DNA from 4 places in the Rhizobium sp. 01T444 genome. Region 1 is predicted to be linked to each of the others. Evidence: riboswitches for the same ligand, from Rfam matches in the RefSeq annotation. Region 1 holds a riboswitch; each other region holds the start of a gene.
The links. A riboswitch is a leader RNA that binds a small molecule or an ion and turns the genes downstream of it on or off. The one in region 1 is predicted to bind cobalamin.
Positions count from the first base shown of each region.

Region 1 (7,643 bases):
GCAGAAGTTCACTGTGTCCATCACGCGAGAGATCGAGGCCGATACCGCCGAGGAGGCCGCGCTTCTCGTCTATCAGGAGCTTGCCAAGGACGCGGCACCGCTTCGCTATCTGGTCGCGGACGAGACGAAGAGGACGAGAACTGTGACACTCGATCGGGCTAAGGCGGACGAATTCGCCGCTGTCGATCATACTGCCGATCCCGGCAACTGGTAGGCGGTGGCTGACAGGTCAGCCCCCATTCGCGACGGATCAGGGCCGCCGGCAGGTCAGGATGAAACGGCGGTAGACCAGGGTTCTAAGCTTGTTTCTGAGGTTGGCATTCTTCCTCTGCGCCCGGGCGATCGGGGCATGGGAGTGCAGTTCGATGCCTGTAAAGCCCGCCGATGTCAGAAGCGGCAGCAGCATGTCGGGACGCAGGCCGGAGCCGAAGGGCAGGGCTGACATGATGCGGGCGTGGCGGGTGCTGAGCGCGCCGTCATAGTTGCTGTCGGCACCGATGAAACGGTCGACACATGTTATCAGCAGGCTGGCGATGCGGCCGGTCGGTTTCGGGCTTGCCCAGTTGCCGTCGAAGAAGAGCAGCAGACCGCCGGGTTTGAGGATGCGGAACCATTCGGCAAAACTTTCTTCCGGCCGGGTCAGCGTCCAGACCAGGTGGCGGCAGATGATCGCGTCGTAGTGTGCATCAGGCTCCAGGGTGTTTTCGGCGTCCGCCAAGATGAAGCGCAGGCGCTCCTTGCCGGCGTGTTTGGCGCGGGCAACCTTCAGCATCGCTTCGGAGAAATCGAGCGCGGTAACGTCATGGCCGAGATCCTGGATCAGGCGGGTCACTTCGCCAGTGCCGCAGGCAAGTTCCAGCACGCGCTTGGGCTCAGGGCCGAGGGCATCGCGGATCGGCTTCTGCCAGGCATCGGCCTCCGGGCCGGGGGCGATCTTGTGGCCGAAGGCGAGATCGAAGGTTTCCGAGCGTTTCGACCAGTAGTCGCGGATCTCTTCCTTCAGATCGAAATTTACGCCATCCATCTCTCAGCCCATCCGATACTGGATATGTGTGCGGCCATGCACAGCCGATCTTTCGATATGGGCGCGCACGCCGAAGACGCGGGCGATCAAGGCTTCGGTCAGCACCTCCTCGGGCGTGCCTGCGGCCACGACTTCGCCCTTCTGCAGCACGGCCAGATGATCGCAGAACATCGCCGCCAGATTGAGATCGTGGAGCGCGATGATGGAGGTGAGGCCGAGTTTGGCTACCAGCGCCAGGATATCGAGCTGATGCTGGATATCGAGGTGATTGGTCGGTTCGTCGAGCAGGAGTTCGCTTGGCGTCTGGGCGAGCGCTCTGGCGATATGCACGCGCTGGCGTTCGCCGCCTGACAGTGTCTGCCACAGCTGGCCGGCGCGCTCGCCCATGTCGACGCGGGCGAGCGCTTCCGCAACGGCGGCATCGTCATCGGCGCCCCAGGAGGCGATGAGGCCGCGATGCGGCGTGCGGCCGAGGCGGACGATATCGCGCACGGTGAGCTGCGTGTCGGTCGTCGACTGCTGTTCGACGAAGGCGATGCGGCGGGCAAGGGCAGCGCGTGAGAGGCCGGAGACATCGTCGTCGCCAAGGCGGATGATGCCGCTTTTGACCTGCCGCAGTCGGCAGATCAGGCGCAGCAGGCTCGATTTGCCTGAGCCGTTCGGCCCGAGCAGGCCGAGCACCTTGCCCCTTTCGACTGATATGCTGATGCCATTGACGATGATGGTATTGCCGGCGGCATAGGTGACCTTGTCGACTGATATGCTCATGCGCTTCTCCGCACGCGATAGAGGATGATGGCGAGGCCGGTGCGCCGAAAAGCGCGGTGACGACGCCGATCGGCAGGATCTGTTGGGGAATGATGATGCGCGAGACGATGTCGGCGCCGACCATGAAGATCGCTCCGCCAAGCGCAGTCGCCGGCAGCAGGCGGCCATGCGCGGGGCCGACGAGGAAGCGGGCGGCATGGGGAATGACGAGACCGACGAAGCCGATGGAACCGACCATGCTGACCACGCCTGCCGTCATCGCCGCTGTCACGCCGAGCAGGGTGAACTGCACGCGGCGCACGGCGATGCCGAGGGAGGCTGCGGCATCCGTGCCGAAGGCGAAGGCATCGAGCGCGCGCGCATGGGCAAGACAGACGACGAAGCCTGTCAGCGCGATCGGCACGGAGAGATAGACATCCGGCCAGCGCACGCCACTGAGCGACCCTAAGAGCCAGAAGAGTACGCCGCGCGCCTGTTCGGCATTGGCCGAGGTGGTGACGATATAGGAGGTCAGCGCGTTGAAGAGCTGCGAGCCCGCCACGCCGCAGAGAATGATGCGCTCGCTGGTGCCGCCCGCGCCCGCCGCCAGAATGCCGACCAGAAGAAAGGCGATGACGGCGCCGATGAAGGCGCCGCCGGAGAGGCCGAGCACGCCATAGCCGAGGCCTAAGATCATGACGCAGACGGCGCCGGTGGAGGCGCCGGCGGAAATGCCGAGCACATAAGGTTCGGCGAGCGGATTGCGCAGCAGGGCCTGCAGCACCACGCCGCAAAGCGCGAGCGACGCACCGGCGCTTGCCGCCACCAGCGCGCGGCTGAGGCGGTAATCCCAGACAATGCCCTGGTGGATGCGGCTGAGTTCGAATGCCGTGCCGAACAGGCGGTTGGAAACCGCCTTTGCCGTGGTGGCGAGCGGGATCGATATCTCGCCGATCGATACGGCGAGGCTGACCATCAGGCCGAGCAGGAGGAAGGCGGCGATGGTGAGCGCGGCAAGCGCCCACCATTTCCTCTGTGGCAAGGCAGCCTGGCTCACTGCGCCAGACCGGAGGCGGCGATGCCCTTTGCCAGGATTTCGATGCCGTCGATCGTGCGGATCGTCGGGTTCATCGACTGCGCGTCCATCATGATGAAGCGCTTGTTTTTGACGGCATCGAGCTCCCTTGTGACCGGATCGTTTTCCAGGAAATCCACCTTCACCTTGGGATCGTCGGCGGCATAGCGGCGGCGGTCCATGGTGGCGATGACGATGACGGCGGGATTGGCCTGCGCAATCGTTTCCCAGCCGACGAGGGGCCATTCCTCTTCAGTCGTCACGACGTTCTTTGCGCCGAGCGTCTTCAGGATATAGGCCGGCGCGCTGTTCTTGCCGGCGATGAAGGCATCGCCTTTCACCTCCTTGCTGGAGAACCAGAAGACGACGGGCAGGTTCTTGGCTGCCGCGCCTGAAACGGAGGCAACGGCCGCGGCCTCGCGCTTCTTCAGGTCGGCGATCAGTTTATCGCCCCGGTCCTTCACGTCGAAGATTTCGGAGAGTTCGGCGATTTCCTGATAGATCAGGTCCATCGTGAACAGCTCCTTGCGCACGCCGTCTCCGCCATCGGTGTTGATCTTGGCGACGCAATCGGCCGGCGCGATATAGGTGTTGATGCCGAGGTCTTTGAATTGCTCGCGCTTGCCGACGGAGCCTTGGGCGCCGACATGCCATTCGAATTCGGCAGCCACCAGATCGGGCTCGGCACCGACGACGGATTCGAAGCTCGGGTCGTTGTCGGCCAGGCGTCTGATCTTGCTGTTGGCCTCGGCATATTGCGGCAGGACCGGGCCGACCCAGACGGCCGTGCCGGCGATCTTGTCGGCAAGGCCGAGCGAGAGGAGCACTTCGGTCATGCCCTGGCCGATCGAAACGATCTTGGCCGGTGCCTTCTCGAAGGTGACTTGCTGGCCGCAATTGCTGAGGGTGAGGGGATATTGGGTGGCGGCGAAGGCGGGTGCTGCAAGGCCGGCCAGGCAAAGGCTGGCGAGCCCGAACGCAAGGGAAAAGCCTGGAATAATCTGGCGCATTGGAAACTCTCGATCGGAAGGAAAAGGGCCAGCAGACGCCGGCGCGCGCAGATGCGTGAGCCAAACGTGGAGGAGGGCTAGCGGCGGGTGGTCCAATCGGGACGGATCGCGTGCGGCAAGCGGCAGGAAATAAGGTCAATCATATCTGCTCCTTGTCCAGGCATCCCCGCCTGGCTGATTGGATTGCGATTGACGGCAGGTCTCCTGGCTCGCGGATGTCAGCCGGTCATCTGCCTTCCCGCGCTTGCGCGCAGTGGCACTTGGAGTGACCAGCTCGCCGGTGATGTCCTGGAATGAACGACGAGGCATTCATTCCGGATATAACCGGCAATCCGCTTACAGTTGCGGGGGCAGCCACGGTCTTGGTCCCTTTTGGGTCGTCCGCACCGTGTTCCCTATTAATCCCCTCGAAGTTCTCCTCGGGGAACCGTCTCCCCCGACTTAGGACGTCACCATGGGCAACGTCAAGCAGGGCCAGCGAGAAGTATTGTTTGCGGAGGGAAGGCTGTCGTTTCGCAAATCCGGAATGACAGAAATTTTACCTCATGCTAATGTAGAATCCGCTGATGGGTGGAGGAGCAACCATGAGTATTTTCGACGGTTTAGGCGGTGTTCTCTCTGATGTGCTTGCCGGCAGGCAGGTCGATTACGTCGCGGTTGCAACCAGAATATTCGACAATGCCGGAGGGCTGCAGGGCATCGTTTCCCAGCTCAATTCGGCGGGCCTCGGCGAGCAGGTCTCATCCTGGATCGGCACCGGCCACAATCTTCCCGTATCGGCGGAACAGATCCAGGCGGCCTTGTCGTCCGATCAGCTGCGCGATCTCGCCGCCAAGTTCGGCGTCAATGCCGATGATGTGTCCAAGCTGCTTGCCGAGCATCTGCCGAAAGCCGTCGATGCGGCAACGCCCAATGGAACCGTTTCATAGGCTTCAAAGACTTGGGGTCTCAAAGATTTGGGGCCTCAAAGACGTGCATGCCGTGAACTGCCCCCAACACGAGGATATCCCATGATTGCGAGATTGCTTGTGCCCGCTTCCGCCGGAGCGTTGATTGCCGCCGCCTTCTTCGTTTCTCCGGCCTCCGCGCTGACCATGAAGGAATGCAGCGCCAAATATCAGACGGCCAAGGCCGATGGTTCGGCCAAGGACATGAAGTGGAACGACTTCCGGGCGAAGTTCTGTGGCGCGGATGCGGCCGCCGAAGATGCTGCCGATGACAAGGCAGTGGCCGCAACGACGGACAAGGAGCCCGCAAAGCCGACGGTCAAGGCCCCCAAGGGCGTGACCATGCCGAAGGCGATCGACAAGAAATACGCCAGCGAAACGCCTGCCAAGGGCCGGCTGCATACCTGCGTCGACAGCTATCATGCCAACAAGGATGCCGGCACGCTCAACGATCTGAAATGGATCCAGAAGGGCGGCGGCTATTGGAGCCTTTGCAATACGGCATTGAAGGCCGGTAGCTGAGGTTTAGGCTGGCGAGGGCGGGGCGCATGGCTATTGCGCTCCTACCTCTGCCACATCCTCTCGATCCGTCAGGATGCGGTCGATCAGCCCCCATTCCAGGGCCTCTTCAGCCCTCATGAAGCGGTCCCGATCCATCGCCTGCTCGAACTCTTCATAGGATCGCCCGCAATGCTCGGCATAGAGGCTGGTCATGAGCTGCTTCGTCTTCCTGATTTCCTCGGCATGAATGAGCATATCGGACGCCTGGCCCTGGAAGCCGCCGAGGGGCTGGTGGATGAGGATGCTGGCATTCGGAAGGGCATATCGCTCTCCCGGCTGGCCGGCCATCAGCAGGAAGGAGCCCATCGAGCGGGCCGTTCCCATGCAGAGCGTGTGCACCGGCGCGCGGATGAAACGCATCGTGTCGTACATGGCAAAACCGCTGGTCACGACGCCGCCCGGCGAATTGATGTAGAGGTTGATCGGCTTCTTGGGATTTTCGGCCTCCAGGAACAGAAGCTGGGCGCAGACGAGAGCGGACACGCCGTCGTTGATCTCGCCGTTCAGAAAGATGATCCGCTCACGCAGCAGGCGGGAATAGATGTCGAAGGATCGCTCCCCTTGGGAGGATTGTTCTACGACCATGGGGACGAGTTGCATCGCTTCGCGCATCGGCGAACTCCAATCTTTCAGAATGATAAGCGGGAAGGCCTGCCGCGTCAGGCGGCGAGCATCATAGTCTGGCTGTTGCTGTTGGCGACCGATCTCGTGAGACGCTCGAAAGTGGCATCGGTCAGCTCGTGGACGATCCGCAGGCTGGTTCCGCCCGATGCATTCGGTGCGATCGCGAAGGTGACGATGCTTTCCAGGAAGGGCGGGCTGTCGTCGCGCAATCTGTAGCGAACCTCCTTTCCCGGTGTTTCGGAGAGCGATTGCGGATCGGCAAGCGCTTCCTTCGGCAGCCATCTCTCGCGAAAATCGGCGATGCTGATCGCACGCCAGACCTTTTCCGGCGGCGCATCCAGCTCGTATCTCTGTTCGAAGCCGGTTTGTTGCTTGGTCTGTATCTCGGTCTTCACCTCGTTCATTGGTCCATATCCTTCAGCAAGAGCTTGAGAGCATCGATGCGGGCTGGCCAGTAGGCGCGATATTTCGCCAGCCATTGGGCGATGAGGGTGAGCCCCTCGGGGTCGACCTCGTAATTCACGAAACGGCCCTCCTTCTGCTCGCGCACAAGCCGTGCCGAACGCAGCACGGCGAGATGCTGGGACATGGCCGGCTGGCTGATATCCATGCCCTGGCGAAGCGCGCTGGCATTCATGCGGCCGTTCGCCAGCTTCTCGAAGATCGTGCGGCGGGTCGGGTCGGCGAGCGCGCGAAAAATGTCGTGTTCCATCATGACAACACATAAGCATACACTTATGCGATTCGCAAGTGTGTCGTATGGGCAGGTCACTCCGCCCGGTGCAGCTTCTGCCGGGCTACTTCAAGAATCTCATCCGCCATCTCTTCATCGGTCACAATACGCGCCAGCGTCAGCGCGCCGACCAGCATGGCGAAGGCGGCCATTCCCTTGCGGCGGCTGGCCTTGGTACCGGCGGGGCCGGAGCTGAAGACGGAGAACATGTCCTCGATCACTTTGGTGGCCGCTTCTCGCGTCTCTGGGCCGGAGCGGGCGAGCTCGCTGCCGAGGGAGGAGATGGGGCAGGAGGGCACGGCCTTGCCGCCGGCCCGGGTGGCGTCGATATAGGCGTTGACGACATCGTCGAAGCTGGCCTCGTCGCGCACTTTGCGCATGCTTCCGGCGACCTGATCTCCCGCCTTTTCCAGCGCTTCGGCGACCAGATGATCCTTGCTTTCGAAGTGGCGGTAGAAGCCGCCCGGTGTCAGGCCGGCAGCGGCCATGATGTCGGCGACGCTTGCTTCAGCAATGCCCGAACGCCTGATCTCGTAGGCTGCGGTGGCGACGATGGTCTGGCGCGTCCTTGCCGCTTCCTCGTTTGATTTTCGCATTTCCGGTCTCCAGCACCTTGACAATTTAGATTGTATCCAACATCTAATTAGATGTCACTCGTAATCTAAATTTCAAGGGCGGGCGATTTGTAACGGGCGAGCCTTGCGGTTCGCTCCGGCGCAATCCTGCGCCCTTTTCACAACTGGAGAAGACCATGTCCAAGACCTATCTCGTGACCGGAGCCACAGGCAAAACCGGCAAGCATACGACCCGCATCCTCCTGGAAAAGGGCCATAAGGTGCGCGCGCTCGTGCATAAGGAAGATGCGCGTTCTCAAGCACTCGCTGCGGCAGGGGCGGAGGTCGTGGTCGGTGACCTCACCGAT
Region 1 is NZ_JBFTPD010000005.1:10,162-17,804, reverse strand. Features, by position in the region: gene AC1DTN_RS10095 (hypothetical protein) at 1-214, shown strand, start outside; gene AC1DTN_RS10090 (class I SAM-dependent methyltransferase) at 251-1,024, opposite strand; gene AC1DTN_RS10085 (ABC transporter ATP-binding protein) at 1,028-1,792, opposite strand; partial or broken gene AC1DTN_RS10080 (FecCD family ABC transporter permease) at 1,789-2,828, opposite strand; gene AC1DTN_RS10075 (ABC transporter substrate-binding protein) at 2,825-3,856, opposite strand; cobalamin riboswitch at 4,034-4,303, opposite strand; gene AC1DTN_RS10070 (YidB family protein) at 4,441-4,785, shown strand; gene AC1DTN_RS10065 (hypothetical protein) at 4,867-5,325, shown strand; gene AC1DTN_RS10060 (ATP-dependent Clp protease proteolytic subunit) at 5,356-5,976, opposite strand; gene AC1DTN_RS10055 (SRPBCC family protein) at 6,024-6,392, opposite strand; gene AC1DTN_RS10050 (ArsR/SmtB family transcription factor) at 6,389-6,703, opposite strand; gene AC1DTN_RS10045 (TetR/AcrR family transcriptional regulator) at 6,757-7,317, opposite strand; gene AC1DTN_RS10040 (NmrA family NAD(P)-binding protein) at 7,473-7,643, shown strand, end outside.

Region 2 (7,643 bases), 150 kb from region 1:
AGGACAAGGCGGCGTTTGTCGGTCTCATCCCGTTGCCTGACGACGAAGCCGGTCGCCTCCAGCTTGTCGATCAGCCCGCTGACCGTCCCGATCTTCAATCCGACCTCGCGCGACAGGGCCGTCATCGACAGCGGTCCGAGTTTTTCCAACAGCCGGAAGCACTTGAATTCGGTGCTGGTCAAGCCCACCTGCTCGGCCACCTTCTGGTGGAACAGCCCGAGCCGGGCCGAAAACAGCTGGACCGTCGGAATGTAGCGCGCGAGGCGGTCGGTTGACTTTTTCGGCAAAACGTTTAGATCTCCGAACTAATTGTTTCGATATTCTAAGGACTCGTCAGCGTCATGTCGATACTCTCGCATGGCTGTTCGGCCCTTGTTAGAGGCAGCGATCCATGAGCGCCTATTTCATTCTCGAAATCCATCCCGATATCAAAGATCAGGCGATCGATGATTATCTCGCATGCATATCGGCGGATATGACGTTCCATGGGGGCCGTGTCCGATCTCCGGGAGGCAAGGTTCAGCCGGTCCAGGGAAACCGGCAGATGAACAGGCTTCTGATCATCGAATTCCGCACCGCCTCCATTGCCCGGGAATGGTATGAGGAGGCGAGGCAGGCGAATGACGGTGTTGCCAGGTATCGGTCTCTCTTCGCCTGCCCCGCGGTTATCGTTGCCGGGATGGATGGTTAGAAACATCGGCCTCGCAGCCATCTCCTGAGGTCGCAGCCCGGTTCGGCATTGCCGCCCATTCGCCCTATTTCCGATCATAGAATTGCGCCCGTCCATGTGGAGGTTCCGAAATTAACGATCATATTCAGTGGCTTATAGATGAGGGAATCAGGAGCGAGCATATCGGTGAGCTCATTGCCGGTTTGTGCGACCGGCTGATCGCGGATGGCTTTCCCATCTGGCGGGGCAGTATCGCGATGCCATCCATTCATCCCATGTATGCCGGCATCTCGGCCAATTTCGTGCGCGGCGGCGCGACCACCATCGAGAGGGCCGAATATGGCAGCGCGGCGCAGCTGAGCTTCGAGAAGACGCCGATCTACTATCTGCTGGGCCGCGGCGAAACGTCGGGGCGCTGGATCCTTGCCAAGGGGGAGGGTGTCGACGACTATCCGCAGCTTGCGGAATTTGCGCTTGGCGGCGGCACGGATCATCTGGTCAGCCTGCTGGAGTTCCCGAAGGAGGCCGCGTTGCGCGGGGTCAGCCTGTCCTTGACAAGCGACAGGCCGGGCGGATTTTCCAATGATCAGCTGACGATCATCGCAAAGCTTTTCCCGGCACTGGGGCTTGCCTGCTACCGCATCGCGGCATCGAGAACCGCCTCGGATATCCTTGCTATCTATACAGGCGCCAAGACGAGTGCGCGCATCCTTGCGGGCGAGGTCCAGAGGGGAACGGGAGGCGCCATCAATGCCGCGATCCTGCTTGCAGACCTCAGAAACTTCACGGCGTTGACCGAGGTCTATCAACCCGGTGAGATCGCCGGGTTTCTGAACGAGCATTTCGAGCTGATCGGCCGGCATGTCGAGGAAAATTCCGGCGAGATCCTCAAGTTCATGGGCGACAGCGTATTGGCGATCTTTCCGACAGGCGGTGAAGACGGCGAGGATCCTGAGACGGCCTGCATGGCTGCGCTCGCCTCGGCCCGAAATGTTCTGGAGGCAAACGAGGCGCTCAATCGTCAGCGGGCGCGCGAGGGCGGTCCTGATATCGGTGTCGACGTCGTCCTGCATCTCGGCGAGGTGTTCTACGGAAATGTCGGCGCCCGCGGCAGGCTTGATTTCACCGTGATCGGCAGGGCCGTCAACGAGGCCTCGCGGCTCGAGAAACTCTGCGGCGAACTCGGCCAGCCCCTTCTGATGTCGGAAAGCTTCGCGGCTGGCTGCGGTGTCGCCTGCGAACATCTGGGATCGTTCGAATTGCGCGGCGTTTCGAGGAGGGCGGACGTGTTCAAGCTCGCGGCACCGACTACGGCAGTAGCCTGAAATCGGCATCGATTTTCAGAAAGTCTGTTGCGTAGCTCTAATGGCGGCGTGTTTCTGACTTCAGCGGCAAATGTCTCAGATCTCGCCTGAGACCTCACGACGGCGGCGGTCGAGTTCTTCGCTGTAGCGGCGCAGCGTGTGGCTTTCGCTGAGCTGGCCGATCACCTTGCGCTCGATGAGGTTGTTGACGACGGCGAGCGCTTCGCTTTCGGTCTTGTCGAAGATCGCGGCCGCCTGTTTGGCGTTCATCTGCGGCTGCAGGAAATCGTTTTTGTAGCGGATGAAATCGGTCAGCTGCTGGGCTTCGTCCTGCGCGCTGGTGGGGTTGGCGTAGATTTCCGGCACGAGCACGAGACCGGCATATTTGTCGCCCTCATCGACGAGGATGACGCGCTGCGTCGAGCCGATGGGGAAGGCCTCCTTGAACTCGTCCATCGTTATTCCAAGTTTTGCGGTCTTCACGTCTGATCGCATCAGCTTGTCCACGGTCAGGTTGCGGATCCAGCCGACATCATGGGCGCTACGGATGCTCTCGCCGCGCAGGTGAAAGCGCCATGTGGCGAAGGAGTAGCCGAAGGTGGTGCGCACCACGAGCGAGGAGGTAATGACGGCGGCGAGCACCAGAACGGTGATCGGAAAGTCGCCGGTAATCTCCAGCGCCAGGAAGGTCATGGTCAGCGGCCCGCCGATGACGGCGACGGCGAGCGAGCTCATGCCGACCACGGCATAGATCACGGGTGTCAGTGTCGCATCGGCGAAATAGGGGGCGGAATAGGCAAAGAGCTTGCCGAGCAGGGCACCCATGAAGAGCGAGGCGAAGAACAGGCCGCCCCTGAAGCCGGAGCCGATCGAAATGGCTGATGCCACCGACTTCAGAAGGAAGAGGCCAATCAGCGCGGGAATGGTGATCTCATGGGAGAGGTTGAGATGCAGCGCGCCGTGACCGGCGGCGAGGACCTGCGGCGAGGCCAGCGCCAGCAGGCCGACGACCAGGCCGCCGAGCGCCGGGCGGAAGGGTAGCGCGATGGAGCTTTTGCGCGCCAGTTCCTCGACGAAGGAGACGCCCTGCATGATGAGGATGCCGATGCCTGCGCAGAAGGCGCCGAGGGCGATCGCCGGCACGTAATCGGCGGGCTGGACAGCGCCGAAGCTGCCGACATCGATGATGAAATCGCTGCCGGAGAGTAGCCGGGCGACCAGTGTAGCGACGAGGGCCGCGACGACAACAGGCGTCAGCGAGACGATGGTGTAGGTGCCGATGATCAGCTCGAAGGCATAGAAGGCGCCCGTCAGCGGTGCATTGAAGGCGGCGGCGATGGCGCCGGCCGCGCCGCAGCCGACGAGGACGCGCATGTCGGAGCGGCGCAGCTGCAGCTTCAGGCCGAATTTCGAGGCGATGCCGGCTGCAAGCTGCGTATAGCCGGCCTCCAGACCGACGGATGCGCCGAAGCCGTTGGACACGAGGTTCTGGATGGCGACGAGGATGCTGTCCGTCAGCGACAGGCGGCCGCCATGCAAGGCATTGGCCTCGATCGGGTCGACCATCGGCTTCTTGCGCCATCTGGCGAGAATGAAGATCAACAGGCCGAGCAGCATGCCGCCGGCAACCGGGGCCGTCATCAGCAGGAACTTGCTGTCGATCTGCGAGGCGCTGAGCCTCGTCGTGCCGTCTATGCCGAAGATCAGCCTGTGCATCTCTTCCGAGACATAGCTCATGGCGGTGACCGCAAGCCCCGAGGCGATACCGACGAGCGCGCCGGCAAAGACCATGCCCATTTCGCTGTGGCGGATAAGCGCGCGCAGGCGTCCCGGATCAAAGACGGTGCCGAGAGGGCCGAGGCGGCGAATATCCATTCGGGAGAGCATCATGGGGAAACTAGGCGGCAGGAGTGGGGGTCAAGGGCGGAGCCGGCATCCGCATGAGCGGCAATTGCGGCAAAATACCGACTGCGCCGTAAAGTTTTTGTGACGTAAACCTTTGATTGAAGACGATAATATCGGTAGTGTAAGTCGAGATGATCTCTGTGTGCACCCAGTGCGCCGATTGACATGCCCGGGGCGGAAGCCTAACCATGAATTGACATAATGGATGGTTCCGGATCGGCCTTACGCCTTCCGGATGAAAAGGGAATGTGACGGGGCGGACCCAAGCCGGGCGCCTTCATCACAGCCGACCCCGCGACTGTAGAGCAGTCAGGGTCTTCCGTCCGGTATTTTAGCCGTTGCGCTGACAGCCTCGCATTCTGCAGGCGGGCAAGGCGGTATAAGTGCCGGAAAAGCCACTGGAGTGCATCGTGATCAGCCGGGGCAGGACGCCTCTATTTCTACGAATCGTCCGCCTTTTCACGAGAAGCAGCCGGGAAGGCGAGGCGGATCCGCTGGCACGATCAGGGGCGACCGGAAACGGTCTGCCCCTGTCGCGGCCGCTAACTGCGAGCCAGGAGACCTGCCATCCGTGCCGGGCATAATGCCCATACTGGGCCGTTTGCCCGCTGCCAGCACGGAGGTTGTCTTGGCTGAAGGATTTGATTCAGCGCTGCCTCTGGTGGTGCATGTGAAAGGTGTCGGTTCGGTACCTCCTGATGGGATGCGTCTGGCGCCTGTTGGTGGACGTTACCCGGCGCGCACTTTCCTCTCCTCCCTCATTCCTGTGCTTGTCACAGGAATCCAGCCACGGCGCGTCCGCGCAGTGAATGAATCTACGCCGTCGTTGATTGAGTCTCTTGTGCCCAAGGACTTGGGCACGCTGGATCCCTGTGACAAGCACAGGGATGAGGGAAGTGGGTGGAGCCGCGCCTTCGCTCCAAGGGCGGCCGTGGCATGACCAAGAGCCTTCTCAACGCCACCTTCATCCTCGGCGGCGCCCGCTCCGGCAAATCCCGCTTCGCCGAAAACCTCGTGACCACAAGCGGCCTCGACCGCCACTACATCGCCACAGGCCGCGCCTGGGATGACGAAATGCAGGCGCGTATCGACCAGCACAAGGCCGACCGCGGCCCCTCCTGGACCACCCATGAGGAACCGCTCGACCTTACCGAGCGCCTTGCGGCAATCGACGGCGAGGGCAGGGCTGTTCTCGTTGATTGCCTGACGCTGTGGCTCACCAATCTGATGATGGAGGGGCGCGATATCGCCGCCCAGTCCGCCGCCCTTGCCGCCTGTCTACCGCAAGCAAAGGCGCGGCTCGTCATCGTTTCCAATGAAGTCGGCCTCGGCATCGTGCCTGAGAACCGCATGGCGCGGGATTTTCGCGACCATGCCGGCCGGCTGCACCAGATGATCGCGGCTGTGGCCGACGACGTGTATTTTATCGCGGCAGGTCTGCCGCTGAAGATGAAGGGTTAGATCCATGCAGCAGAAAATTCCCGCAACCGTCATCACCGGCTTTCTCGGTGCGGGCAAGACGACAATGATCCGCAACCTGCTCACAAATGCCGGCGGCAAGAAGATTGCGCTCATCATCAACGAGTTCGGCGATCTCGGCGTTGATGGCGATGTGCTGAAGGGCTGCGGGGCGGAGAATTGCACCGAGGACGATATTATCGAGCTCACCAATGGCTGCATCTGCTGCACGGTCGCCGACGATTTCATTCCGACCATGACCAAGCTTCTGGAGCGCGAGCAGCGCCCGGACCATATCGTCATCGAAACTTCAGGCCTTGCCTTGCCACAGCCGCTGGTCGCCGCCTTCAACTGGCCGGACATCAGAAGCGAAGTCACCGTTGACGGCGTGATCACCGTGGTCGACAGCGCCGCTGTTGCCGCAGGTCGTTTTGCCGATGACCATGATGCTGTCGATGCACGCCGCGTCGAGGATGAATCGCTCGATCATGAAAGCCCGATCGAGGAGCTTTTCGAAGATCAGCTGACCTGCGCCGACCTCATAGTGCTCAACAAGACCGATCTCATTGATGCCGACGGCCTCGGTCGCGTGAAGAGCGAAGTCGCCTCGCGCATCGCCCGCAAGCCTGTGATGATCGAGGCCAGGAATGGCGACGTGCCGGCAAGCGTGCTGCTCGGCCTCGGCATCGGCACGGAAGACGATATCGTCAACCGCAAGTCCCATCACGAGCTGGAGCATGAGGACGGCACGCCGCACGATCACGACGAATTCGACAGTTTCGTCGTCGAGCTCGGCGCTATCGCCGATACATCAGGTTTCGTCGAGAAGCTGAAGGGCATTATCGCCGAGCATGATGTGCTGCGCCTCAAGGGCTTCATCGATGTCTCGGGCAAGCCGATGCGCCTGCAGCTGCAGGCCGTGGGTGCCCGCATCGATCAGTATTTCGACCGCGCCTGGACGCCGGGCGAAGCACGCAGCACGCGCCTCGTCGTCATCGGCCTGCATGAGATGGATCAGGACGCGGTGCGCAAGGCGATCGAAGCGCTCGCTTAGGGAATAATCGATGCATCTGCTTCTCGCCCAACAGGGAACAATCAGCGACGGGGACGAGGCCATCGACCTCGGCCAGTCGCCGGGCGATATCCTGTTCCTCTCGGCCGCCGACACCGAGCTTGCGGCAATCGCTGCGGCTCATTCCGGCGGGGCGAGCGGGCATACGCTCAGGCTTGCGAGCCTGATGAGCCTGAAGCATCCGATGTCGGTCGATACCTACGTCCAGCGCACGGCGAGACATGCGAAGCTGATCATCGTGCGGGCGCTGGGTGGGGCGAGCTACTTTCACTATGCGCTCGAGGCGCTGCATGCGGTTGCCGCTCGTAATGGGACGCTGATTGCGGTGCTGCCGGGCGATGCGCGGCCGGATGCGGGGCTGACGCCGTTTTCCAATGTGTCGCTTGAGGATCTGAATGCGCTGTGGGCGTATCTGATCGAAGGCGGCGACGCCAATGCGCGGGGCTTTCTTGCCTATGCCTCGGCGATGCTTTCGGGGGCGGAGAAGCCGGCGCCAGCCGCGCCGCTGATGAAGGCGGGGATCTGGTGGCCGGGGCGAGGGCTTGTCGGGGTTGAGGAGTGGCGGCGGCTTGCCAAAGCCGAAGTTCGAGTCCGGCAGGGAACGCCAGCTACTGTCGCCATCGCCTTCTACCGCGCCCTCGTGCAGAGCGGCGAAACCAAACCCGTCGAAGCCTTGATCGAAGCCCTCCAGCAGCAAGGCCTGCGCCCGTTGCCGGTCTTCGCCTACAGCCTCAAGGATCCCGTCTCCAAGGGCATTCTCGAATCCATCTTCGCCGAACTGAAGCCCGAGGTCGTCATCAACACGACAGGCTTTGCCGTCTCCGCACCCGGCGCCGGTCGCGAGCCGACGGTGCTGGAGGCCAACGACGCGATCGTGCTGCAGGCAATCTTCTCCGCTTCGTCACGGGAGGCCTGGGCCGCTTCGTCGCAGGGATTGTCGGCGCGTGATCTCGGCATGAATGTCGCGCTGCCGGAGGTGGATGGCAGGGTGCTGTCGCGTGCCGTCTCCTTCAAATCAGCCGCGCGTTATGACGTTGCTGTCGAGGCCAACATCGTTTCCAGCGAGCCGGATGAGGCGCGCATGAACTATGTGGCATCGCTTGCCGCCAACTGGGCGCGGCTGCGGCAGATGCCGTTGGAGAGCAGGCGAGTTGCGCTCGTCATGGCGAACTATCCGAACCGTGACGGACGGCTCGGCAATGGCGTCGGCCTCGATACGCCAGCAGGCACCATC
Region 2 is NZ_JBFTPD010000005.1:156,541-164,183, reverse strand. Features, by position in the region: gene AC1DTN_RS10855 (MarR family winged helix-turn-helix transcriptional regulator) at 1-287, opposite strand, end outside; gene AC1DTN_RS10850 (DUF1330 domain-containing protein) at 392-691, shown strand; partial or broken gene AC1DTN_RS10845 (adenylate/guanylate cyclase domain-containing protein) at 740-1,995, shown strand; gene AC1DTN_RS10840 (chloride channel protein) at 2,071-3,861, opposite strand; cobalamin riboswitch at 4,069-4,463, shown strand; gene cobU (bifunctional adenosylcobinamide kinase/adenosylcobinamide-phosphate guanylyltransferase) at 4,816-5,340, shown strand; gene cobW (cobalamin biosynthesis protein CobW) at 5,345-6,391, shown strand; gene cobN (cobaltochelatase subunit CobN) at 6,402-7,643, shown strand, end outside.
Region 2: it holds a riboswitch for cobalamin, as region 1 does, so the genes downstream of both, cobU (bifunctional adenosylcobinamide kinase/adenosylcobinamide-phosphate guanylyltransferase) here and AC1DTN_RS10075 (ABC transporter substrate-binding protein) in region 1, are expected to answer to the same signal.

Region 3 (7,643 bases), on a different contig from region 1:
CGGCATTTCACCCGATGGCGAAGAGATCGTCATTTCCGACAAGACCGAGTTCGGCAAGTCGGCGATCTACATCCTGCCGATCGAGGGCGGCAAGCCGCGGCTGATCACCAAGAACCTGCCGTCCTACTGGCACGGTTGGTCGCCCGATGGGCGCGAGCTTGCCTATTGCGGCATCCGCAACGACGTCTTCGATATCTACACGATCTCGGTCAAAGGCGGCGAGGAGAAACGGCTGACGCATGGAGAAGGCCGCAATGACGGGCCGGACTGGTCGGCCGACGGGCAGTGGATCTATTTCAATTCCAGCCGCACCGGGCTTATGCAGATCTGGCGCGTGCATCCTGATGGCACGGGTCTCCAGCAGGTGACATCGGACAATTACGGCAACTGGTTCGCCCATCCGTCACCGAACAACGACAAGGTGCTGATCCTCTCCTACGACCCAGATGTCTTCGACCATCCGCGCGATCTCAATGTAAGGCTACGCATGATGGACATGGACGGCGGCAACCTGACAGAGCTGTTCGAGCTCTTCGGCGGGCAGGGCACGATCAACGTGCCGAACTGGTCGCCGGATGGCGAGGAATTCGCTTTCGTGCGGTATTTTCCGGTGAAGTCTTAAGAGCGGCGCACCGCCATTTGATGAGTGAGCGGTGGGGAATAGCTTCGGACTGCAACTTAGCGTACGACTATAGATTAAACACACAACATAATGCAGCGCATCCGCGAGATAGGGCCTTGCGTAAAATTCATTTCATAAGAAAATCGATGATCATAATATCTATAATATACTTCGTATTTCTCTACATTTTAGCGAGAATACCGATGTCATATTACAATGTATATGAAGAGATTTCCGACGCTGCCGAATTAAGAGGCCCGTTGCGTGGGATGCTTCTAATCTCCCCGCAAGCTTACCCCTTATTTATATTGTCACTGTTAATGCTCGTCTTGAGAAAAAACGAGCGCGCCCTAAAAGAAGCGATGTGGCTCTGGACAGTGATATTTGTAATTGGTTCGGCGTGGACCGCTCTGTTCATCTACGCAATCGAAAACTCGTAGTTTCCTAAAATCCTCTATAGCAGATTGGGAATGGGCGGCGGGGTTTACCCGCCGCGACTGATGCGGCCACTCAGGCTGCGACGGCGGCCTTGCGGCGGTCGCGGACAGCCTGGGCCAGATCCTCGAGTACATCCACCGACATATCCCAACCAATGCAGCCATAGGTGATCGACTGGCCGTAGACGAGCGGCTTGCCGGGCAGGAGATCCTGGCGGCCGGCGACGAGATTGCTCTCGATCATCATGCCCTTGATATGGTCGTTGCGGCGACGATCTGGGCGGCGACCTCGTGGACGACCTTCGGCTGGTTCATCGGATCCTTGCCGCTGTTGGCGTGGCTGGCATCGATCAGCACGCGCGGATCGACGCCTAACTGGTCGCTGGATGGCGAGGAGTTGCCTATGTGCGGTATTTTCCCGCCAACGCCGGATTGTTCTGATGAAAGAATGACACGACGGGATTTCGCCTGCCGCGCAGGAACCTGCCACTCGGGCTGCCTAATTCTTTGCTCCCGCCTCGACAAGCTCCGGAGTGATCGTAATCTCCACCGTGCCTGAAGCAGAGCCATAAGGCTCGCATTCTGTAATAGCCTCACCCAGCGCCGGAGCCGCGGTCATCTCCCATGCCGATGGCGGCGCGCGGAAATTGACAGAAACAAAATCGGCAGATCCTTCCTTGAGGACCACCACAGCCGAGAGACCATAGTCCTTCGGCGCTCCTGCGGGTAGTTTCAGACATTTAAGTACCTGGGTGGATACGGTTTTTCCGAGGTCATCAGATGCGGCGAAGGCCGCTATGTGGCTCGTCGCCACTGCGGCCAGCACAACAGGCAGCTTTAAGGAAATCGCCTTCACCAAAAAACGCATTCATCACCCCTTTAAATAGTCATTCGACATAATGTGCGGCAATTTAAAACTTATCATTGAAATCAGTAGCATTGGAAGCGCGCCGACCGCGCGACGCGCTTCAATTTTTCGATCCGCCCAAAATCGCTGCACGATATTAGGCGACCTACATCAAGCCGCAACAGCAGCCTTCCGCCGTTCACGGACGGCCTTGGCGAGATCCTCGAGCACCTCGACGGACGTATCCCAGCCGATGCAGCCATCGGTGATGGACTGGCCGTAGACGAGCGGCTTGCCGGGAACGAGATCCTGGCGGCCGGCGACGAGGTTGCTCTCGATCATCATGCCCTTGATGTGGTGGTTGCCGGCAAGAATCTGGCCGGCGACGTCATGGACGACCTTCGGCTGGTTCATCGGATCCTTGTTGCTGTTCGCGTGGCTAGCATCGATCAGCATGCGCGGGTCGACGCCGAGCTTGACGGCTTCGGCGATGACAGCCTGCACGTCAGCTGCCTCATAGTTCGGCCGTTTGCCGCCACGCAGGATGATGTGGCAGTCCTCGTTGCCGCGCGTGGAGGCAATCGCTGCCTGTCCATCCTTGGTGACAGCCGGGAAATGGTGCGGCTGGGAGGCCGCCATGATTGCATCGAGTGCGATGCGCGCGCTGCCATCCGTGCCATTCTTGAAGCCGATCGGGCAGGAGAGACCCGAGGCGAGCTGGCGGTGGATCTGGCTTTCGGTCGTGCGCGCGCCGATGGCGCCGTAGCTCACGAGATCGGCAATATATTGCGGCGTGATCGTATCGAGGAATTCGCAACCGGCCGGCAGGCCCATGGCGTTGATGTCGAGCAGCAGGCGCCGCGCGAGGCGCAGGCCTTCCTCGATACGGTAGCTGCCATCGAGATGCGGGTCGTTCATCAGGCCCTTCCAGCCGACGGTGGTGCGGGGCTTTTCGAAATAGACGCGCATGACGATTTCGAGATCGCCGGAGAGACGTCGTCGCTGCTCCATGAGGCGGCCGGCATATTCGCGGGCGGCTGCCGGATCGTGGATCGAGCAGGGGCCGATGATGACGAGCTGGCGGTCGTCCTGACCGGTCAGGATATTGTGGATCGTGTCGCGCGTGCTGGTTACTGTCTTGGTAACAGCGGCGTCACGCGGGATTTCCGAAAGGATATCGGCAGGCTTGGTCAGCGGGGTGATCTCGACGATGCGCAGATCATCAATAGTGTCAGTCACGGTATGCTCTCCTGTTTGGTCATACCGTGGCGGAACAAAAAAGCCGCCAGGTTGACTAGCGGCTGTTCGGGTTGTCGTCGCGTTAGTTTCGGTTACGCACAGACCCGCATCCGCTGGAAGCAGCGGTACGAATAAAATCGCGATGCGTAAACGGACGAAATCGACATGCGGCTTATGTAGCCATGCCGATTGGAATTGTCACGTAGAATCTGTGAGGAAAAACGACAAATCCGTGAAGTTTTCAGCGGCTCTCCGCTATTGCCTGTCCCTGGGCCTCTTCCGGTTCTGCCGCCGCGGCATGTCTGTTCTTGTGGCGGCGTGTCGTCAGCTCCTCGCCGGCATTGGCGGGCAGGCGCAGGAAAGTGATGCAGGCAAGTGCTGATATCGCCGCCACGATGAAGAAGGCGATATGAAAATCCGAGACCAAAAGCTTGCCGCCGTGGAAGCTCGAGGAGATTTCCAGGATCGTACCGGCTACCGCAACGCCCATGGCCATGGAGATGCGCTGCGCCACCGCGTTGATGGCAGTCGCCTGGCTGCTGTCGGCCTCGTCCACATCGCCGAAGGCCATAGCGTTGACGCCCGAAAAGGCCATGGAGCGGAGGAGGCCGCCGACAAGAAGACAGCCCATGATGACATACATCGGCGTTTCGGCAGTGAAGAAGCCATTCACGCCGAGGAAGATTGCCGCGAGGAAGGTCGTCAGCGCGATGACGTTGCGGAAGCCGAAGGCGTTATAGGTGCGGGTGGCTGCAAATTTCGAGCCCATGGAGCCAAGAGCGCTGATGAAGGTGATCGAGCCTGACTGCAGCGGCGTCAGGCCGAAGCCGAGCTGCAGCATCAGCGGCATGAGGAAGGGCAGCGCGCCGAGGCCCATGCGGAAATTCGAGGCGCCGAGGATCGCCGCCCGGAACATCGGGTAGCGGAACATCTTGGGGTCGAGCAGCGGATGCGAGGTGCGCCTGGCATGCACGAAATAGAGAATGCCGGAGAGGACGCCGACGGCCACAGTGACATAGCCGTAGATGACGGGAACGGCGGGCAGGCTGATGACCGAGAGGCCGAACACGAAACCGGCAAAGCCGATACCCGACAGGAAGAAGCCCGGAAAATCCATCGGCTTCGGGCTTCGCGGCTCGACGGCCGGCAGGAAACGGGTGACGAGGACGATGCCGATAATGCCGATCGGCACATTGATCCAGAAGATCCAGTGCCAGCTGAGATAGGTCGTCAGGAAGCCGCCGATCGGCGGGCCCATGATCGGGCCGATCAGCGCCGGAATGGTCAGCCATGCCATGGCATTCACCAACTGGTGACGTGGCGTGCCGCGCACCAGGAGCAATCGCCCGACCGGCGTCATCATCGAGCCGCCGGCACCCTGGATGAGGCGGGAAATGACGAAGGCGGCGATGGAATTGGAGAATGCGCAGGCGACCGAGCCAACCATGAAAACGAAGATCGCGAGCCGAAAGATGTTGCGTGCACCGAAGCGATCCGACATCCAGCCGCTGATCGGAATGAAGATTGCGAGCGCCACGAGGTAGCTCGTTACCGCAAGTTTCAGCGCGATCGGCGAAGTGCCTATATCGGCAGCAATCGCCGGCAGGCTGGTGGCGATCACGGTCGAATCCATCTGTTCCATGAACAGGGCGACCGCAAGGATCATTGGTGTTAGGCGGGACACGGGCAACCGGAAGGCAATGAGAGGGGATTCGGCGCCAGCGGCGTCGGGTCTCGTTCTAGGCCAGCATTTTCAGCCTGTCCACGAAATGAATGTCGCATGCAGCTTGCCGCCATGCCGTTTCCGCGCCATAGATCACCCGTCAGGTGCCCGCTTTCACAAGCGGGAGAATCGGGAATCCGGTGCAAGACCGGAACGTGCCCAACGCTGTAAGGCCGACGCTTGCCGCATAGAATGCCACTGGCCGCAAGGCCGGGAAGGCGGCGGTCAAGCGGATGACGCCAAGTCAGAAGACCGGCCTGGCAAGATAGACCCAACCCGCGCGGACGGCGGGCGGTTGCGTTGTTGGGGATTTGACGATGCGACCCATTGATGATGCCGTTTGCCCGGCATCCAGCTTTTCTGCGGCCGAACGCGAGGCCGTCTATCACGCGATCATGACGCGGCGTGACGTGCGCAGCCAGTTCCTGCCCGATCCCTTGCCGGATGATCTCGTGACGCGGCTTTTGACCGCCGCGCATCACGCGCCCTCGGTCGGCTTCATGCAGCCGTGGAATTTCATTCTGGTGAAGAGCGTCGAGGTGAGGGCGCGGGTACGCGATGCCTTCCTCAAGGCGAATGAGGAAGCGGCCCGCATGTTCGACGGCAAGCGGCAGGAGCAATACCGTTCGCTGAAGCTCGAAGGCATCGTCCAGGCGCCGCTCGGCATCTGCGTGACCTGCGATCCAACCCGCAGCGGCAGCGTGGTGCTGGGGCGCACACATAATCCGCGCATGGACAGCTATTCCACCGTCTGCGCCATCCAGAACCTGTGGCTTGCGGCACGAGCCGAAGGGGTGGGCATCGGCTGGGTCAGCATTTTTCGCGAGGGTGACCTGAAGGAGATCCTCGGCATTCCCAATCATATCGAGGTGGTAGCCTGGCTCTGCGCCGGCTTCGTCGACCGGCTCTATGATAAGCCGGAACTGGCGGTCAAAGGCTGGCGGCAGCGGATGGCGCTGGAAGAGCTGGTTTTCCATGATGGCTGGGGGCAGGTGGAAAGCGAGGCCGCGCCGGTCTGAGCCGGCGCGGGTGTGCATCATTCTGCCGGCTGGGTGCCGCAATCCTTGGCGCAGGCCGGCGTCTTCCGATGGGCAAAGACGAGGAAGCTTGCGGCGGCCAGAAGCCAGACGCCGATCGCGCCATAGAGCATGACGCCGCCGAAGCCTGCGACGAGCGCATCATGCACCGTCCCGGCGGGAATGTCTGGCAGGGAGGCAATGTTGCCGGCGGAGATCCGTTCGGCGAGCAGGCGCAGGTCGCCGGCATCCGTCGAGGTTGGCAAGGTGCTCTTGAGGTGGGAGAGCACGCCGCTGAACAGGATGAAGCCCATGACGGCGATGTTGATGGCGAGCGAGATCATCCGGGCGCTCATGTCGATGCCGGAGGCCATGCCGGCGCGATCGCTGGAGACGGCACCTGTCGTCGTATTGGTGACCGGGGTGTTGGTGAAGCCAAGCCCGATGCCGGCAAGCAGCGCGCCGGGCAGCATCGTCAGCCAGCTTGGCGCGGTGGCAGCACTGCCTGACTTCATCAGCAGGAAGCCGAGCCCGATGGTGAAAAGGCCGCCGGGAATGATGATGCCCGGCCGATAGCGCAGCATAAGCCGTTCGGCGAGCGGCGGTACGACGAGCGTCGGCAGCGTATAGGCAAGCAGCGCCACACCCGCGGCCACACTGCCATAACCGAGACCGGCTTCATACCAGATCGGCAGATAGATCATGAAAGGCCAGAAGCTGATATTCATGGCAGCCGAGCCGATGATGGCGCCCGAGAAGGCGCGAATGCCGAAGACCGAGGCATCGAACATCGGTCGCGGGTTCAGCCTCTCGGCAAAGATGAAGGCGACGAGGCTTGCCGCGGAAAGTCCGATGATGCCAAGCGCGGCAGGGCTGGCAAAGCCGAGAGCCGGACCCTGGGTGATGAAGAAAGCGAGGCAGAAGACCGCCAGCGAAAGAGTGGCGATGCCGGCCATATCGAGCCGTCCTGCAGCGGGGTCCCGCGATTCCTCAACGCCCGTTACGGCAAGGGCCACCGTCACGGCTGCCAGCACGGCATGGATGAGGAAGACCCATTGCCAGCCGGCGGCTGCTACGATCGCAACGCCTATGATCGGGCCAAAGCCGAGGCCGATCCCGAAGATGATGCCCCACCAGCCGAAGGCCATGCTGCGGGCTCTGCCCTCCGGGAATTGATGGGAGAGGACAGCCACCTGGCAGATCAGCATCACGCCGCCGCTCATGCCCTGCAGAAAGCGAGCAACGATCAGCAGCGAAACATCCTGAGCGAGGCCGGCAATCAGCGAGGTGAGGCCAAAGGCGGCAATGCCGATGAGGAAGACGCGCTTGCGGCCGTAGCGATCGGCCAATGTGCCTGCCGCCATCAGCACCGTCGTCACGGCGATCGTATAGGCATTCATGATCCATTGCAGCGCGCTGAAATCGGCATGCAGCACCTTTTCCAGCGTCGGCAGGATTGCCGGTACGCTCGATATTTCAAGGCCGAACATCAGTGAGGAGAGGCAGGCCGCCATCAGGGCGACGATGCCTCTGATACGTGAGGATGGAGGGGAGGCAGAGGTCATGCTTTGGCCTTTCGACGTTGAGACTTACAAGGGTGACATCCCTTGTCGTCCATTTGCGTCAGCATAAGCAGAGCTTGATCATTACAGAATTGGATGATTGACTATTTCAGACACAACAATTTCGGATAGATCCAATGACCATGCTCGATGTCGATTCCGTTCAGGCTTTCGTGACGATCGCCGAGAACAAGAGC
Region 3 is NZ_JBFTPD010000013.1:11,336-18,978, forward strand. Features, by position in the region: gene AC1DTN_RS18225 (TolB family protein) at 1-622, shown strand, start outside; partial or broken gene AC1DTN_RS18230 (3-deoxy-7-phosphoheptulonate synthase) at 1,133-1,437, opposite strand; gene AC1DTN_RS18235 (hypothetical protein) at 1,559-1,927, opposite strand; gene AC1DTN_RS18240 (3-deoxy-7-phosphoheptulonate synthase) at 2,078-3,145, opposite strand; gene AC1DTN_RS18245 (DHA2 family efflux MFS transporter permease subunit) at 3,387-4,811, opposite strand; cobalamin riboswitch at 4,954-5,143, shown strand; gene bluB (5,6-dimethylbenzimidazole synthase) at 5,186-5,887, shown strand; gene AC1DTN_RS18255 (MFS transporter) at 5,905-7,449, opposite strand; gene AC1DTN_RS18260 (LysR family transcriptional regulator) at 7,584-7,643, shown strand, end outside.
Region 3: it holds a riboswitch for cobalamin, as region 1 does, so the genes downstream of both, bluB (5,6-dimethylbenzimidazole synthase) here and AC1DTN_RS10075 (ABC transporter substrate-binding protein) in region 1, are expected to answer to the same signal.

Region 4 (7,643 bases), on a different contig from region 1:
CGAGCCGAGACGCGGATAGCTGGCACCGCCGAGTGCGAGCAGTGTGGCGTCGCAGGATATGGTCTTGCAGCCGTCGGGCGTTTCGAAAACATGGCCGCCTTCTGCAAAGTCGATCCATCGGTGGCGGGTGAAGAAGCTGACGCCGCGGGCTTCCAGACGGGCGAGCCAGGCGCGCAGCAACGGCGAGGCCTTCATGACATTGGGAAAGACCCGGCCGGAGGAACCGACGAAGGTTTCGGTGCCGAGGTCTGCCGCCCAGGCGCGGATATCGGCCGGGGTGAAGGCGTCGAGGGCGGCGCGTAGATGGGGATTGGCACCGCCAAAGCGGGTAGCGAAGCGCTCGTAGTCTTCGGAATGGGTGATGTTGAGGCCGGACTTGCCGGCGAGCAAGAACTTGCGGGCAAAGGTCGGCATCGCATCATAGATGGAAACGGCATGGCCGCTTGCCGACAATACTTCGGCTGCCGAAAGGCCGGCCGGGCCGCCGCCGATGACTGCGATCGTCTTCTGGTTCATAGCGCCTTCTTGGCGCGGGCGGTCGGCGAGCGCAAGTCTCAGTGATGCGGATGCACGCACTTGCCGTGGTCGGCGAGCACCTCGATGACCCGGCACTGATCGACGCGGCCATGGCCGCAGCCCTCGACCATCTGCTCCAGTTCCGCCTTCAGGGCATTGAGGCTGCGGATGCGCTGTTCGACGTCGATCAGGCGGGCCTTGGCGATGGCATCGGCGGATGCGCAGGACTGGTGAGGGTCGTCCTGCAGCTGCAGCAATGTGCGGATTGCATCGATCTCGAAGCCGAGTTCGCGGGCGTGGCGGATGAAGGCGAGGCGGTTGAGGTCTGATGGTTCGTAGGAGCGCTGATTGCCCTCGCTGCGGCTTGGAGCAGACAACAAGCCGATGCCCTCATAATAGCGGATCGTCGGCACCTTGACGCCGCTCTGGCGGGCGGCTTCACCGATGGTGATCTTTTTCATGATTTTCCTCTTGCACCTCTAGTCGCTAGAGGATGTAGGAACGATACTGCTTACTAGCAAGGATCGAAATCATGAGCGAAGCAGCACAGGCACGGTACCGGGTTGGCGGAATGGATTGCGCCGCCTGCGCAACGAAAATCGATACCGCCGTCAGACGCGTGCCCGGCGTCGAAGACGTCTCCGTGTCGGTGACAGCAGGCACGATGACGGTGCGCCACGATGGCAGCAGCGATCTCAAAGCGATCGAGAAGAGGGTGACCGGCCTCGGCTATTCGGTTGCTCCGCTCACCGGCAAGGCTCCTGCTCGCGAGAGCAAGACCGGTCATGACCATGCGCATCACGACCACGATCATGGGCACGACCATGACCACGATCACGATGGGCATGAGCACAATGGCCACGACCGTGACGATCATGACCACGAAGGCCATGATCACAATCATGCTGGCCATGATCACGATCATTCCGGCCACGATCATGCGCATGGCACGGAAGAAATCGAAGGCCTGCATGGCCATGATCATGGACCGATGACCGGCCCCTGGTGGCAGAGCAAAAAAGGCCGGTTGACGATCCTTTCCGGCCTCGCACTCGTTGCCGCCTACGTGCTCGGCCATCTGGTGCCGTCGATTGCCCCCTATGCTTTCATCATTGCCATGCTGGTCGGGCTGGTGCCGATTGCCCGCCGCGCGGTCATGGCCGCCCTTTCCGGCACGCCCTTTTCGATCGAAATGCTGATGACGATCGCCGCGGTCGGCGCCGTCATCATCAATGCCGGCGAAGAGGCGGCGACAGTCGTCTTCCTGTTCCTCGTCGGCGAGCTTCTGGAAGGGGTGGCTGCCGGCAAGGCGCGCGCCAGCATCCAGTCGCTGACGACGCTGGTGCCTAAGAATGCGCTGCTTGAGACGGGCGGCGAGGTGAAGGAAGTGCCAGCTGAGACGCTTTCCGTCGGCTCCGTCATTCTCGTGCGTCCGGGAGACCGGATTTCCGCCGACGGCACCATTGTTTCCGGCGAAAGTGCCATCGATGAGGCGCCGGTGACGGGTGAAAGCACTCCGATTCGCAAGGGCGCAGGCGAGACGGTCTTCGCCGGCACGGTCAATGGCGATGCCGCATTGCGTGTGCGTGTTACGGCCGCTGCCGAGGACAATACGATTGCCCGCGTCGTCAAGCTGGTGGAGGAAGCCCAGGAATCGAAGGCGCCGACGGAGCGCTTCATCGATCGCTTTTCCCGCTATTATACGCCTGGTGTCGTCGTCGTGGCGGCTCTGGTCGCCGTTTTGCCGCCGTTGCTGATGGGCGGGGCATGGGGCGAATGGGTCTACAAGGGTCTCGCYATCCTGCTGATCGGCTGCCCCTGCGCGCTGGTCATTTCCACACCGGCGGCGATTGCCGCGTCGCTTTCGGCGGGCGCGCGCCGCGGTCTGCTGATGAAGGGTGGGGCGGTTCTGGAATCGCTTGGGAAGGTGACGGCCGTTGCCTTCGATAAAACCGGTACGCTGACCGAAGGCAAACCGCAGGTTACCGATATCCTTGCCTATGGACGCACAGAGGCGGAGGTGCTTTCGCGCGCTGCCGTTCTGGAGCAAGGCTCCAGCCATCCGCTGGCGCTGGCAATTCTCAATCGCGCCAAGGCTGATGGAGTACCCGTGCCGCCGGCTTTCGAAGTCGAAGCGCTCCCCGGCAAGGGCATGACCGGCAAGGTAGGTGGGGAGACGCTCGATCTCCTGTCGCCGCCGGCTGCGCGCGAGCGCGGGGCGCTGAATGCGGAACAGGACGAAAAGGTCGCGGTGCTGAACGGCGCGGGCAAAAGCGTCTCGGTGCTGCTCGTCAATGGTGTCGCCGCCGGTCTCATTGCCATGCGCGACGAACCTCGTGAAGACGCAAAGAGCGGGCTTGCGACGCTGAAGGCAGCTGGCGTGCGCGCCATCATGCTGACCGGCGACAACAAGCGCACGGCGGCAGCCGTTGCCGGCGATCTCGGCATCGACTGGCGCGGCGAACTCCTGCCGCAGGACAAGCAGCGCATTGTTGGCGAACTGAAGAAGGAAGGTCTGTTCGTCGCCAAGGTGGGTGACGGCATTAATGACGCGCCGGCACTTGCCGCTGCCGATGTCGGCATCGCCATGGGCGGCGGCACCGACGTGGCGCTGGAGACGGCGGATGCGGCTGTGCTGCATGGGCGTGTCGGCGACGTGGCCCGGATGATCGACCTTTCGAAGCGGACGATGCGCAATATCTTTCAGAACATCACCATCGCGCTCGGGCTGAAGGCCGTGTTCCTGGTTACCACCATCATCGGCATCACCGGCCTGTGGCCGGCGATCCTCGCCGATACGGGTGCGACCGTGCTGGTGACGATGAATGCACTTCGGCTTCTTCAGATAAAGACATAAAGATTTCTTTATATCATATTGACGTTGCGATGCGGCGGGTGCATGCTTGCCGCATCGTTGGTTCTTGGGATCTGTTGATCCCAAGCTAAGAGGGAATTCGGTGCGGCCATCGCCAAGACCGAAGCTGCCCCCGCAACTGTAAGCGGATAGACACCGTCCTTCGACGTCACTGGGAAGACGCCCGGGAAGACTGGACGATGTCGATGACCCGCAAGCCAGGAGACCTGCCGCGATAGATAACGTCCACGGGCGGGGTGTCCCGGTGTGCCGCTTGCGCGAGACGGCATTCCCATGGCCGTATCTCGTCGATGCGTTGCGCCGCAGCCTTGCCCATAACCTTCGGGGTAAGGAAAATGACTATCAAGACTGCAAATCTCGGCTTTCCCAGGATCGGAAAGCATCGCGAACTCAAATTCGCACTGGAGAGCTACTGGGCCGGCAAATCCGATGCCGGCGCGCTTCTCGATGTCGCGAAGCGGCTGCGGGCGGAAAACTGGCTCCTGCAGAAGCAGAAGGGGATCGACGTCATCCCCTCGAACGATTTCTCGCTTTACGACCATGTGCTCGACACGGCGGTCATGGTCGGCGCCATTCCCGCCGCCTATGGCTGGAAGGGCGGGCAAGTTTCTCTCGACACCTATTTCGCGATGGCGCGCGGCTCCACCGGCGAAGAGGCGCATGTCGATTGCGGCCATCAGCACCATCACGGGCATGGCGCGCCGGCGCTGGAAATGACGAAATGGTTCGACACGAACTACCACTACATGGTGCCGGAACTCGGCCCCGATCAGACCTTTGCCCTGACGGCGAACAAGCCACTTGATGCCTTCGTCGAGGCCAAGACACTTGGCATCCACACCCGGCCGGTCATCCTCGGTCCGGTTACCTTCCTGAAACTCGCCAAGGGAAGCGAAGAAGGTTTTGCGCCGATTGACCTGCTTGCACGCTTGTTGCCTGTTTATACAAAAGTACTGGCAGAACTTCGTGCAGCCGGTGTCGACTGGGTGCAGATCGACGAACCTTGCTTCGTGCTCGATCTTTCACAGGAAGAGCAGGCAGCACTGCAGCATACCTATCGTGCGCTGCATGAATTGGTGCCCGACCTGAAGATCATGGTCGCCACCTATTTCGGCGCGATCGGCGACAATCTGCCGACGGCGCTCTCGCTCCCGGTTGCCGGCCTGCATGTCGATCTCGTTCGCGCTCCACAGCAGATCGATGCCCTTTTCAAGGCACCCAGCGATCTGACATTTTCGCTTGGCGTCATCGACGGGCGCAATATCTGGAAGGCAGACCTTGCGGCGATCCGGGAGAGGATCGAGCCGCTTGTCCAGCACTTTGGTGCGGACCGGCTACAGATCGCGCCGTCCTGCTCGCTGCTGCACGTGCCGATCGATCTGGAACTGGAGAGCGGGCTGGATGGTGAGCTGAAATCATGGCTCGCCTTCGCTGCCCAGAAGCTTGAGGAGATCGCAGCGCTCGGCGATGCCGGCAAGGCCTCCCAGGTGATTGCGGCAGCCTCGCAGGCCGTTGCATCGCGCGCCGCATCTACGCGCGTACATGATCTGAAGGTCAGACAGCGGGTTGCCGCGATCGACGAGGCGATGAAGACACGCAGCAGCGATTTTGCCGAGCGGACCGGACTGCAGGAGCGTAAGCTTCGCCTGCCGCTGTTCCCGACGACGACGATCGGCTCCTTCCCGCAGACATCAGATGTTCGAAAGTCCCGCTCCGCTTTCACCAAGGGCACGATCAGCGAGGCGGATTATGATGCCTTTCTGAAAAAGGAGACCGAAGCGGCGATCCGCTGGCAGGAGGAAATCGGCCTCGACGTGCTTGTCCACGGCGAATTCGAACGCAATGACATGGTGCAGTATTTCGGTGAGCAGCTTTCCGGCTTCGCCTTCACTCAACATGCCTGGGTGCAGAGCTATGGCTCCCGTTACGTCCGACCGCCTGTTATCTTCGGGGACGTCTCCCGGCCGAAGCCGATGACAGTCGAGTGGTGGCGCTATGCGCAGTCGCTGACGGAGAAGCCCGTGAAGGGCATGCTGACCGGGCCGGTGACGATCCTCAACTGGTCCTTCGTGCGCGACGATCTCTCTCGCGCCGACGTCAGCCGGCAGATCGCGCTGGCGATCCGCGACGAGGTGCTCGATCTCGAAAGGGCCGGTGCGGCAATGATCCAGATCGACGAGGCGGCGCTGCGCGAGGGCCTGCCGCTGCGCAAGGCCGACTGGAAGACCTATCTCGACTGGGCCGTCGAGAGTTTCCGCCTATGCGCCTCCGGCGTGGCGGACGAAACGCAGATCCATACGCATATGTGCTATTCGGAGTTCAACCAGATCATCGATGCCATCGCGGCGATGGATGCCGATGTGATCTCCATCGAGACGTCACGTTCGAAGATGGAACTGCTGGAGGCCTTCCGTAGCTACAAATATCCGAACGAGATCGGCCCCGGCGTCTACGACATCCATTCGCCGCGCGTTCCTGATGTCGAGGAGATGACGGAGCTCCTGACGCTGGCGCGCGAGCGTCTGACGGACGGGCAGCTCTGGATCAATCCGGATTGCGGATTGAAGACGCGCAGGTGGGAAGAGGTTCGCCCGGCGCTCGTCAACATGGTCGCTGCCGCCCGAATATTACGACATGCCGCATCGACGATTCGGGCCTGAACCTGGAGTCGAAAATCAGAGAGCCGGCTATAGGCCGGCTCTCTTCATTGGGGCCTTCTCCACAGCCTACTTTCTTTAAGCATTCGTTAACCACGTTTTTCACAGGAATGTAGCAATTTCAAACATGCCGTAACGCGACGCACAAACCATCCGTTGACGCCAACTCCGATTCGAGTACTATATCTAGTGTTCACGGTTCCTTCGATTCGCTAGGGATCGCAGGCTAAGACGGGAATACGGTGCGGTTTGCCATGATGGCAAAACAAGGCCGGAGCTGCCCCCGCAACTGTAAGCGGCGAGCAACTGTCCGATTTCAGGTCACTGAGGCATGACGCTTTGGGAAGGCTGGGGGCAGGGTGCTTCGACCCGCGAGCCAGGAGACCTGCCTTGAACGAAACGTCCACGGGCGGGGTGTCCGGAAGGTCGCGTATATGTGAGGCGGATCAAATCCGCACCTGTTGCGCTGCCCCCGGAAGTCCGCATGAGCACTTCGGGGTTGAAGTCATGTCGAGAGCATCAAAGCCGCCGCCCGCGCAAATCCCGCGAGGGATCGAATCCGGCGTGTAAAACGCCAACTTTGCCAGATCAATATCGAGCGTTACCCCGGACGCCGCAAGGCGCCCGATCCTAGTTCTGCGTCCGGAATCCATTGACATCACGAGGAACATGATGAGCGTTACCGTTTACAGCAAGCCTGCCTGCGTTCAGTGCACCGCCACATATCGCGCCCTCGACCGCCTGGGCGTCGACTATCAGATCATCGATATCTCCGAGGATGCCGACGCGCTCGATCGCGTTCGCGGCATGGGCTACATGCAGGTTCCGGTCGTCGTTGCCGGCGAGAACCACTGGGCGGGCTTCCGTCCCGATATGATCAGCGCGCTCTCCTGATCGGAGAAGAGCGGTGGGCCTGATCGTCTATTATTCCAGCCGGTCTGAGAATACCCATCGTTTCGTCGAGAAGCTGGGACTGCGCGCGGCGCGCATTCCCGTAGGCGTTGAGGACATCCACATTCGCGAACCCTATGTGCTGATCTCGCCCACCTATTGCGGGGATGGCGGCCCCGGGATCGTAAAGGGAGCCGTGCCCAAGCAGGTGATCCGTTTCCTCAACGATGCGGAAAACCGCTCCAACATCCGTGGCGTCATTGCTGCGGGCAACAGCAATTTCGGCGAGACCTATGGGCTTGCCGGCGACGTGATCTCGCAGAAATGCCAGGTGCCTTACCTCTACCGGTTCGAGCTTCTGGGGACTGCCGAGGATGTCGCCAATGTCAAAGACGGGATGGGACGATTTTGGACACAGGAACAAATTTGACGCGAGATGCGGGCGCAAAACCGCTAAAGGCAGCGGACGCGCTGGATTATCACGCGCTGAACGCGATGCTGAACCTCTATGACGAGCAGGGCAAGATCCAGCTCGACAAGGACCGCATGGCGGCCAAGCAGTATTTCCTGCAGCACGTGAACCAGAACACGGTGTTCTTCCATAATCTCCGGGAGAAGCTCGATTATCTGGTGACCGAAGGCTATTACGAGCAGGAAGTGCTCGACCAGTATTCCTTCAATTTCGTCCGCGACCTGTTCGACGA
Region 4 is NZ_JBFTPD010000003.1:283,721-291,363, reverse strand. Features, by position in the region: gene AC1DTN_RS06900 (TIGR03862 family flavoprotein) at 1-516, opposite strand, end outside; gene AC1DTN_RS06895 (MerR family transcriptional regulator) at 555-977, opposite strand; gene AC1DTN_RS06890 (heavy metal translocating P-type ATPase) at 1,049-3,373, shown strand; cobalamin riboswitch at 3,414-3,619, shown strand; gene metE (5-methyltetrahydropteroyltriglutamate--homocysteine S-methyltransferase) at 3,727-6,051, shown strand; cobalamin riboswitch at 6,228-6,455, shown strand; gene nrdH (glutaredoxin-like protein NrdH) at 6,721-6,942, shown strand; gene nrdI (class Ib ribonucleoside-diphosphate reductase assembly flavoprotein NrdI) at 6,956-7,369, shown strand; gene nrdE (class 1b ribonucleoside-diphosphate reductase subunit alpha) at 7,348-7,643, shown strand, end outside.
Region 4: it holds a riboswitch for cobalamin, as region 1 does, so the genes downstream of both, metE (5-methyltetrahydropteroyltriglutamate--homocysteine S-methyltransferase) here and AC1DTN_RS10075 (ABC transporter substrate-binding protein) in region 1, are expected to answer to the same signal.